DNA from 2 places in the Paenibacillus uliginis N3/975 genome. Region 1 is predicted to be linked to the other one. Evidence: a T-box and tRNA genes for the amino acid it is inferred to sense, from the RefSeq annotation. Region 1 holds a T-box; the other holds one or more tRNA genes.

Region 1 (4,423 bases):
TAGTATGTCTTAAATATATAACACGATGCGGTTATGTTTAATCGTTATTTTTTTGAATTTAACTCTTGAATTTATTTTTATCACATGGTATGATATTCCCTGCTTGAAAAATATGTCCCAGTAGCTCAGCTGGATAGAGCAACGGCCTTCTAAGCCGTCGGTCAGGGGTTCGAATCCCTTCTGGGACGTTCTAAGTAAAGCCGCCTTTAAAGGGCGGTTTTTTTGCGTATTCCAGAAGGGTGAGAACCCCTTGGGGGCGTCGGAGCATTATACTTCGTTAGCATAGCTTCGCAGTCGGCCTGGAAGGCCGTATCCCGACCTGGGACGCTTATGAGAAAACCGCTTATGGCGGTTTTTTTGTGCCTACAATTCGTTATTTTAGTATTTCTAATAATGCTCTATACTACTAAGTGCAAATATTAATACATATACCGCCATTTCATTATGTGTTAAAACCAACTTATCTGTTCTAAAGGAGGAACGGTCATGCCTTTATGGCTTACATATGCCCTGCTCTCAGCGGTAATGGCTTCACTCGTGGCCATTTTCGGAAAAATCGGGCTCCAAAACATTGACGCGAACTCCGCAACTGCGATCCGCTCGGTTATCATGGCTTTATTTTTACTCGGTGTCGTAGCGGTTCAAGGCAAGTTCGCTCAACTGGGCGAAATTTTGGTCCAGAAAAAAGCTCTCAGTTTTATCGTATTAAGCGGCGTAGCAGGTGCGTTGTCGTGGCTATTTTATTTTTTAGCATTAAAATACGGCAAAGTATCACAAGTTGGTCCTATTGATAAACTAAGTGTCGTCATTGCGGTCATCCTAGCATTTGTATTCCTCGGCGAAAAAATATCGTGGATCAACGCAGCTGGTGTAGCTATGATCGCTATTGGAGCTCTTTTGGTAGCCGTAAAATAAAATCTCCCTAGAAAAGACCGCCAAAGAGCGGTCTTTTCTGTTCATCTCACTCCTATTAATAGGTAAAAACTATAAGTTCCATAATAACTATATATTTCTATTTATAACCTCGTATATGCCACAATAAGAGCACTAATAGTCAAGGAGTGGTGTTATGAGCTCAGATCAAGTGTGGAAGCCTGAAGACTATGACCGCCAGCTGTCTTTTGTATCAACGTACGGAAGAGGATTAATTGAGCTTTTGGCCCCTCAGCAAGGAGAACGAATTCTGGATCTTGGCTGCGGTACCGGGGATTTGGCAAACGAAATCGCTGCGTCCGGGTCCTCTGTCGTTGGAATGGATTTCTCTGAAGAGATGATCAGAAGAGCCAAGGTCAAGTATCCGCATCTGACATTCGTTGTTGGTAATGGTGAGGATTTCAACACAGACACTCTCTATGATGCCGTATTCTCCAATGCAGCGCTGCACTGGATGACCAAGGCAGCAGATGCTGCCTCTTCTGTATACCGGGCACTAAACCCGGGCGGCCGCTTTGTCGCTGAATTCGGTGGAGCCGGCAATATCGGGATGATTGCGGAGGCTATACAAGAGGTGTTATCATCCCAATACGGAATCGACACGAACAGCCGCAATCCATGGTACTACCCTAGTATTGGCGAATACGCTTCATTATTAGAGAAGACAGGGTTCAGGGTCGCACTGGCTCACCATTTCGACCGTCCAACCCGGCTTCTCGGCGGTGAAAATGGCATTAAGGATTGGCTTACTCATTTTGGCGACAACTTTTTCATTGGATTTACGCCGGACGACAAGAAGAATGCTATCGAGCATATAAGTCAGCTTACGAAACATTCCCTGTGGAAAGACGATGCATTTTATGCGGACTATAAACGACTTCGAATCGTTGCATTCAAATGATAGTTGATTTTCACGGTAGATTGGTTATAATATGAAAAACTCGAATAACGCAGTTCAATGATTGGGAGAGTACTGATCGACGTCTATGTCCAAGTGAGCCGGGAGAGTGGGAACCGGTACAGGCTCGGTCACGAAGCGGACCCATGAGATGGTCTTCTGAAACAACTAGTAGGAAGACCCGGCTTACACCGTTATTGTATTGAAGTGGTTAAACCTATGGTTTAGCAACGAGAGTGGTACCGCGAGCGCTATTGTCCTCGTCTCTTATGAGATGAGGGCTTTTTTTATTTTCTAAGGGGGAACTAAAAATGTTAAGTCAATTCATCACTACAGGCATCGAACAAGCGGTGCAGCATGTTGTGTCATCAACTCCAGGAGCGGTTCTGCCAGATGTTTTACAAGTACAAGTCGAGCAGCCTGCAAATATGGACCATGGCGACTATTCCACGAATATTGCCATGCAGTTAGCCAAAACCCTTCGCAAGGCACCGCTGAACATCGCTGAGCAAATTAAAGTTCAGCTTGAACAAGACAAGTCTTTTGCAAAACTGATCCACCATATCCAAGTTGTGCCGCCGGGGTTCATAAATTTTTATATGGATTGGTCCACATGGGCTCAAACGACTTTTGAGCTTCCTCAATTACCAGCGGAAAAGGTTGTAATCGAGCATACATCCATCAACCCGAACAAATCAGCACATATTGGTCACCTGAGAAATTCTTGTATCGGAGACACACTCGTTCGGTTGATGAGAAAAATCGGATACGAAGTGGAAGTTCATAACTACATTGATGATCTCGGCAATCAGTTGGCGGATACGGTCGTCGGCATTCAGAACATTTCCTTATCCAAAGAGCATCGCCGTTTCGGAGATTATTGCTGGGATATATACTCCGCGATCAACAAGGCTTATCAAAATGACCCGGAACTGGTTCACCAAAGAACCGATGTTCTTCATGCACTTGAGGAAGGTAACCAAAACCTGTCCTGGGTCGGGTTGCTTGTAGCTGAGAGGATTGTACGTGAGCACATCGAAGAAATGAAGCAGTTCGGTATTGAATACGACCTACTTGTCTGGGAAAGCAATATCGTCAGAGAGGGATTTTGGGTATCTGCATTTGAGCTGCTGAAGCAGACCTCCTTGTTCCATCAGGAGACAGAAGGTAAACTCGCCGGCTGCTGGGTATTAAAGCAATCGCAGGAGTCCGGGGATGACAGTGATACAGAGCACAGTATAGATAAGGTACTGGTTCGTTCTAACGGCATATTAACCTATACGGCAAAAGATATAGCATATCATTTATGGAAATACGGCTTGCTCCAAAATGACTTTATGTACAAAAAGTTTGCAGGCGAAGTATGGACGACCAGCTCTCACGGTGAGCATCAACAGTTCGGTAAAGCCGATATGGTTATCAACGTCATTGATTACAGACAGCAATATCCACAGGCGATGGTCAAGCAGGCGCTTGAAGGACTAGGGTTCACCACGGAAGCAGAGAAACTGCGTCATGTTAGCTATGGCGTTGTATCCTTAAGCCCGTCTGCTGCAGCGGATCTTGGCATTGACACCTCTGACGGTAAAGCCTCTTACGCTATGTCCGGCCGTCAAGGCATCGGCATTAAAATAACAGAACTGATCGACCTGATGGAAAACGTCATCGAAGAATCTCGTTCGGACAAGAACGGCTTGTCCAGCCGGGATATCGCCACGGCTTCCATCCGCTACTACCTGCTGCGTTTTGCTCTGCAAACCGAGGTCGTATTTGATCTAAAACAAGCTACCGAAATTTCCGGAAATACAGGCGTTTATCTGCTCTATTCCTATGCTCGCGCCCTAAGTGTACTGAACAAGGCCCATGACAAAGGTGTGATGCCATTCGTACCGGAGCAGTTCCCTGTTCTTGAAAAAGCAGAGCATGCTCTGCTCAGACATATCAGCACATGGCATGATTCACTCTATGCGGCGGGTAAAGAACTCACGCCAAGCTCTCTATGCAATTACGCATATGAGCTGGCCTCGCTATTCAACAACTTCTACGGGGCATGCCCGATCCTCAAGACGGATGGTGACGTGCTGAAGTTCCGCGTATGGCTAACCTCTATTTTCAAAGAAACGCTTGGTGAAGCATTAGAGGTTCTTGGACTGCCGACGCCGAGCCGGATGTAACATCATTTAAAAGCCCCCGTTCCTTGTCTATACAAGAAGATGGGGGCTTCTACTATTCTGATTATTGCAAACCTCGAACTGTCAGTTTAACGTTGTAGCCTTGCTCGTTTTTGCCGACTTCCGCAATCGTCCAGTTGACAGCCATAGTCTGTTTCAATCGCTCCAGCTGTTCTTCCTGCAGAGGAAGACCTTCAATAATTCCTTCACCAACTGAGAAATCGGATTCCGAACTTAAATGGAAAGCTTCTTCAAGCCATATTTTCAATCCGTTTCTCGTGTTGAACGTAATCCGGTATCCTTCTGTCTCGGCCTTCTCCAAATCTTCCCCATGCTGCTCGGCATAGCTAAACAGCTCCGTATAATCGAAATGGCCGTTTTGTGCGACATGAAATGCTTCGACCTGACCTGAACGGATAGC
Region 2 (4,423 bases), 1.3 Mb from region 1:
AGACCCTGGCGCATACCATCGAACATTTGCTTCGGTTGTATAGTAACGCCGTCCTCGTATTGATTCTGATCCTGAGTTACGATTATCGGCAGCCCTGTGATGTTCAGCTCCTCCAGAACGGACCGGGGAAGATCGATCGCGCTGTCAGCAAGGACACGAACCTGATTCATGAGCATACCTCTCCTTAACCATTTTTTCTTTTATCATAACATGTCTTGGCCGGAGCGCGGAGCATGAAGAATGTAAGGAGAGAGAGAGCATGGTGAAAAATAACGGGGAAAATCGCTGTGGAAGCTGTCGGCGAAGGGAGATAATGTTTGCTTCGGGCTCATTCCGAGCCCGAAGCGGTCCCCCTATTCCTAACTCCATCCATAGGGGGACCTTGTTCAACAATATGCAATGCAATGCCGCATTCGATTACTGTACCGCTTTGGCAATCGAACGGAAGGCGAGCATCGTCTCATATTCATTTTCCAAAAAGTTCGGGTCCGTGCTCGTCTTGACGATGACGACCCCTGCTTGCTGATCGACATAAATATACTGCCCCCAAATGCCGATGGCGCTGAATTCCGTTCCATCGCTTCCAAGCGGAATCCACCATTGATATTGATAACCGAACTCCGGAGTCGCGTTTCCAGGCTCAAGCTCTTTCCGGTCCGGCGTGACCGATTCCTTCACCCATTGACGGGAGAGAAGTTGCTTCCTCTATCAACATCACTAAAATATGGGTATCAATGCTCTTATATACAAACGTTCCCGGTTCGGAGGAGCGGGGCAATGTGGTCACATATTCTGAGATCGACTGGTTATTTGCGGCCATTTCATAGGCCAATCGGTTCAAATCGGACGACTCATCCGCATAGTCTTCATTGAATTGAATGCCGGAAGACATTTGCAGCACTTGCTTGATCGTAACATCCTTATAAGCCCGAATCGCGTAGCTGCGGCAAATAGTTCGTGACCGGCTCGTCAACGCTTTTTATCTTCCCGTCCTGCAAAGCGAACCCGATTAAGGAGGACATGAACGACTTGGATACAGACATGGATAAGTTCCGCTGGCATTGGCGGTTGCCCCGATAGTAGTTTTCACTGACAATGCTGCCGTCCTTCAGCACGAGCAAGCCGGATGTCTCCGTCCGCTTCAACAGTTCGCTTACTTTTCTTTTCTTACCCTTATTTAAGTATAGGTGACATGCTGAATCGACTGCTTGTTCTCGTAGCAGCGGACGCAAAAACATATATGTCAATCGCCTGTGAAAATGTCACTTGTATGATCAGAGGTCAGGCTTGCCAGGTGACCTCTACATAGCTAATATGTTGTGATTACATTGCATCTTGGAACACAAAGCTTACCCATCCCGAGTTGCCGGTAATTGCGAAGCGTGAACACGTGATTTAAATCTTATCAATCACTTGTTTTTTTCTCAAAAACGAGGTATAATCATCTTCGTTGCTAATTTTGCGCCCGTGGTCCAATGGATATGACGTAGGCCTCCGGAGCCTGAGATCGAGGTTCGATTCCTCGCGGGCGCGCCATTTATTTTCAGAACTCTATATACTGTTTACCCATAAGTGCCTATGACGGCTCTTTTTTTTAACCAATAGTTTGACTATCTTTGACTTTATGGTTGAAATTGTTTATTATTTGGGTAATACGGTAACAGTATTTTAATGAGGAATGCATTTAAGGGGAGGTTTTCTATATGAGTTTTATACCTATGGTCGTTGAACAGAGCAACCGCGGTGAGCGGGCGTACGACATCTATTCCAGATTGCTGAAAGACCGCATTATCTTCCTCGGCTCCGACGTAAACGACGTTGTTGCCAATGCCATCATTGCACAAATGCTGTTCTTGGCAGCAGAGGATCCTGAGAAGGACATTCATCTTTACATCAATAGCCCTGGCGGATCCATTACTGCTGGTATGGCTATTTTTGATACAATGCAGTTTATCAAGCCTGACGTGTCCACCATCTGCGTCGGTATGGCTGCTTCCATGGGGGCTTTCCTGCTGAATGCTGGAGCTAAAGGCAAGCGATTCGCGCTGCCGAACAGCGAAATTATGATTCACCAGCCTCTGGGCGGAGCACAGGGACAAGCGACGGATATTGAAATCCGTGCTCGCCGCATTCTGAAAATGCGCGATAAGCTGAACCACATCCTTGCAGAGCGTACCGGCCAACCGCTGGAACGTATTGAGAAGGATACCGATCGAGACTATTTCATGACGGCTAGTGAGGCTAAAGAATACGGTCTCGTTGACCAAGTGCTTGAAAAGACACCATCACAAGGCATTTAATTATTCATTAAATAAAAGGGCTGATATCCGCAAATGTGGATGTCAGCCCTTTTTCTATAGAAATATTTGGATGTCTTTCCGCTCTATGGACTAAGGTTCTTTCTAAACATGCCCTCTGATATTATCCTTGTGGTCTTTTGCATAGCTATTGCTGTTATTGCAGGACTGACGGGTTATTCCCTCGGTCATTTCCGAAATAAAAAGGCATCCCCCACGATTGAGCGATAATGGAGCTCTCGCTCCATGCCCGCCATCCGGAGAATGCCTTGTCTTCATATTTTGCCTTACTTCCATTCCTTCAAGTTAAGCTCAAACTGAGGGAATCCATAAGCATAAGCTGTGTAGTCGTACAATTGGAAGTACAGAACTGCTGCGTTATCCTTCAGGTAGAAATCAGCATCGGCAGGCACGCTTTTAAATCCGCCGAGGTAGCCTCCGTCCTTCTTCATCTTGTTCAACACGAGATTGTTCAGCTTCTGCTTGTTCTTGCTCTGCATGTTGATGACATCGCCAAGCTTAAGTTGTTTACCATCCTTCAACGAGAACGTAAAGCTGTTGCGGAAAGTCATACCGTGAGCACCACCAGTGTAAGTGTAGTCATAAGCCGTGATGCTCAGCAACCCTTGTGCGTTGTAGTGAACTACAAAATCCCCTTGAAACTCATACGGATATTTCGTTCCGGATGGAGGTTGCGTTCCAACGTTTCCTTCAGCCGCGGTAATTACGTCCTCCGCGTTCTTTTTCAGCACCTTGTTGATTTCGGTCTGAGCCTGTTCATTTTCAAGCCCGCTCACCACTGGATAATTCGCAACAGCCTCCACATTTAGAACCTTCTTCTTCAACGTCGCCGACTTGATCGTAATCGAATTTTGCTTCTTCGGGGTCATGCTGAGTGATTTAAGAGATGAATTCCATTGTCCCTGAACACCCATGTACTCATTCAGTACTTTATACGGGATATATAGGCGGCCATTCACAATCTTGCCTCCTGGCTCCCCTACATCATATCCGTTCACGGTAAGGTAGATTTCATTATTAGCGTAGACAGCTGCACTCAGTTTGTTGTAGCCATTGCCAATGGTATAAGTTCTGTTTTTCGCATCATATTTTAACGGGATACCAAGTGCATCACGTATTGCTGTAGCAGGTACAAAAACCGTGCCATTATCCAGCATCCCCTTCTGGGTTAAGGCCTTGCCGTTCCATTTCAGTGCAATTTCCGATTTGGCAGATTTTTGAGCTGCTACGGTCACTTTAGCTTTAGATGAGCTGGCATCCACCACTTGTCCACTCCAACCAAGACCACCGAGTAACACACCCGCCGCAACGACTGCTGCACCATACTTCATTTTGTTCCCCATTTATTATTCTCCACCTTCCAAATTTAAGTATTTAATGTATTACCCGTTTTCCATTATAGGAAACACGACAGCAAGAGAGGTAACAATCACGGTGACAATTTTGATGCCAACAATTAGCAAATCCAAACAAATTGTAAAGATTGAGAATCTTACGCACCCCATATTCGCCAATTTTCAACATCCAATGTTCATGATATTCTTAATAAAAAAAGGAAAGAAGCATCTTAGATGAACTCTAAAAGAAATGTAAGGATTTTGTTATTTATTGTCGTCTTGGGATTTGCAATTTTTCAAACGTATCAGCTACAAACCGAACGCCATGCGGCACGGAAGCATGTCATAAGCGCCGCCTCCGACGCTGCGCAGCATTTAATGTCGGCACGGAACACCATCGTACGCATGGACAAGGAAAATGAATGGGATGAGCCGGAAGCCAGAGAGGATCTTAAGCTGTGGTTAACCCATACCATGATGTCACTTCAGAGCACTAACAAGAGCTGGCAGCAACTGCCCTACCTTGTACCCCAAGATTCGAGAAGCGATATGAACGCATTGTCTAATAACTTCTTTTCCTGGTATATGCCTGTACCGTCCATTCTCGATAAGTCCGGACCATTAACCGAGGGAGATAAGGATGAGCTATTATATCTTTCTCAAATTTTGTCCAAGGTAGATCTGTACAGTACTTTGAAATGGGATGAAGTTGCACAAATGATCTATCATGCGGAGCAGGAATGGAAGGCTGCAGGTGGGGAGTAAGTA

Evidence for each region. The T-box of region 1 lies ahead of B9N86_RS22370 (arginine--tRNA ligase). A T-box ahead of a tRNA ligase gene usually reads a tRNA of that ligase, here a tRNA-Arg.
Region 2: it encodes a tRNA-Arg, which carries the amino acid that the T-box ahead of B9N86_RS22370 (arginine--tRNA ligase) is inferred to sense. The anticodon was not compared.

What each region holds. Positions count from the first base shown of each region.
Region 1 covers NZ_LT840184.1:4,747,921-4,752,343, forward strand. The annotation lists tRNA gene B9N86_RS22355 (tRNA-Arg) at 115-188, shown strand; gene B9N86_RS22360 (EamA family transporter) at 487-915, shown strand; gene B9N86_RS22365 (class I SAM-dependent methyltransferase) at 1,070-1,834, shown strand; T-box leader at 1,883-2,102, shown strand; gene B9N86_RS22370 (arginine--tRNA ligase) at 2,143-4,005, shown strand; gene B9N86_RS22375 (hypothetical protein) at 4,067-4,423, opposite strand, start outside.
Region 2 covers NZ_LT840184.1:6,091,697-6,096,119, forward strand. The annotation lists gene B9N86_RS28220 (DegV family protein) at 1-170, opposite strand, end outside; gene B9N86_RS28225 (hypothetical protein) at 418-678, opposite strand; gene B9N86_RS28230 (serine hydrolase) at 641-973, opposite strand; gene B9N86_RS28235 (serine hydrolase domain-containing protein) at 921-1,238, opposite strand; tRNA gene B9N86_RS28240 (tRNA-Arg) at 1,462-1,536, shown strand; gene clpP (ATP-dependent Clp endopeptidase proteolytic subunit ClpP) at 1,704-2,300, shown strand; gene B9N86_RS28250 (PdaC/SigV domain-containing protein) at 2,585-3,661, opposite strand; gene B9N86_RS28255 (hypothetical protein) at 3,890-4,420, shown strand.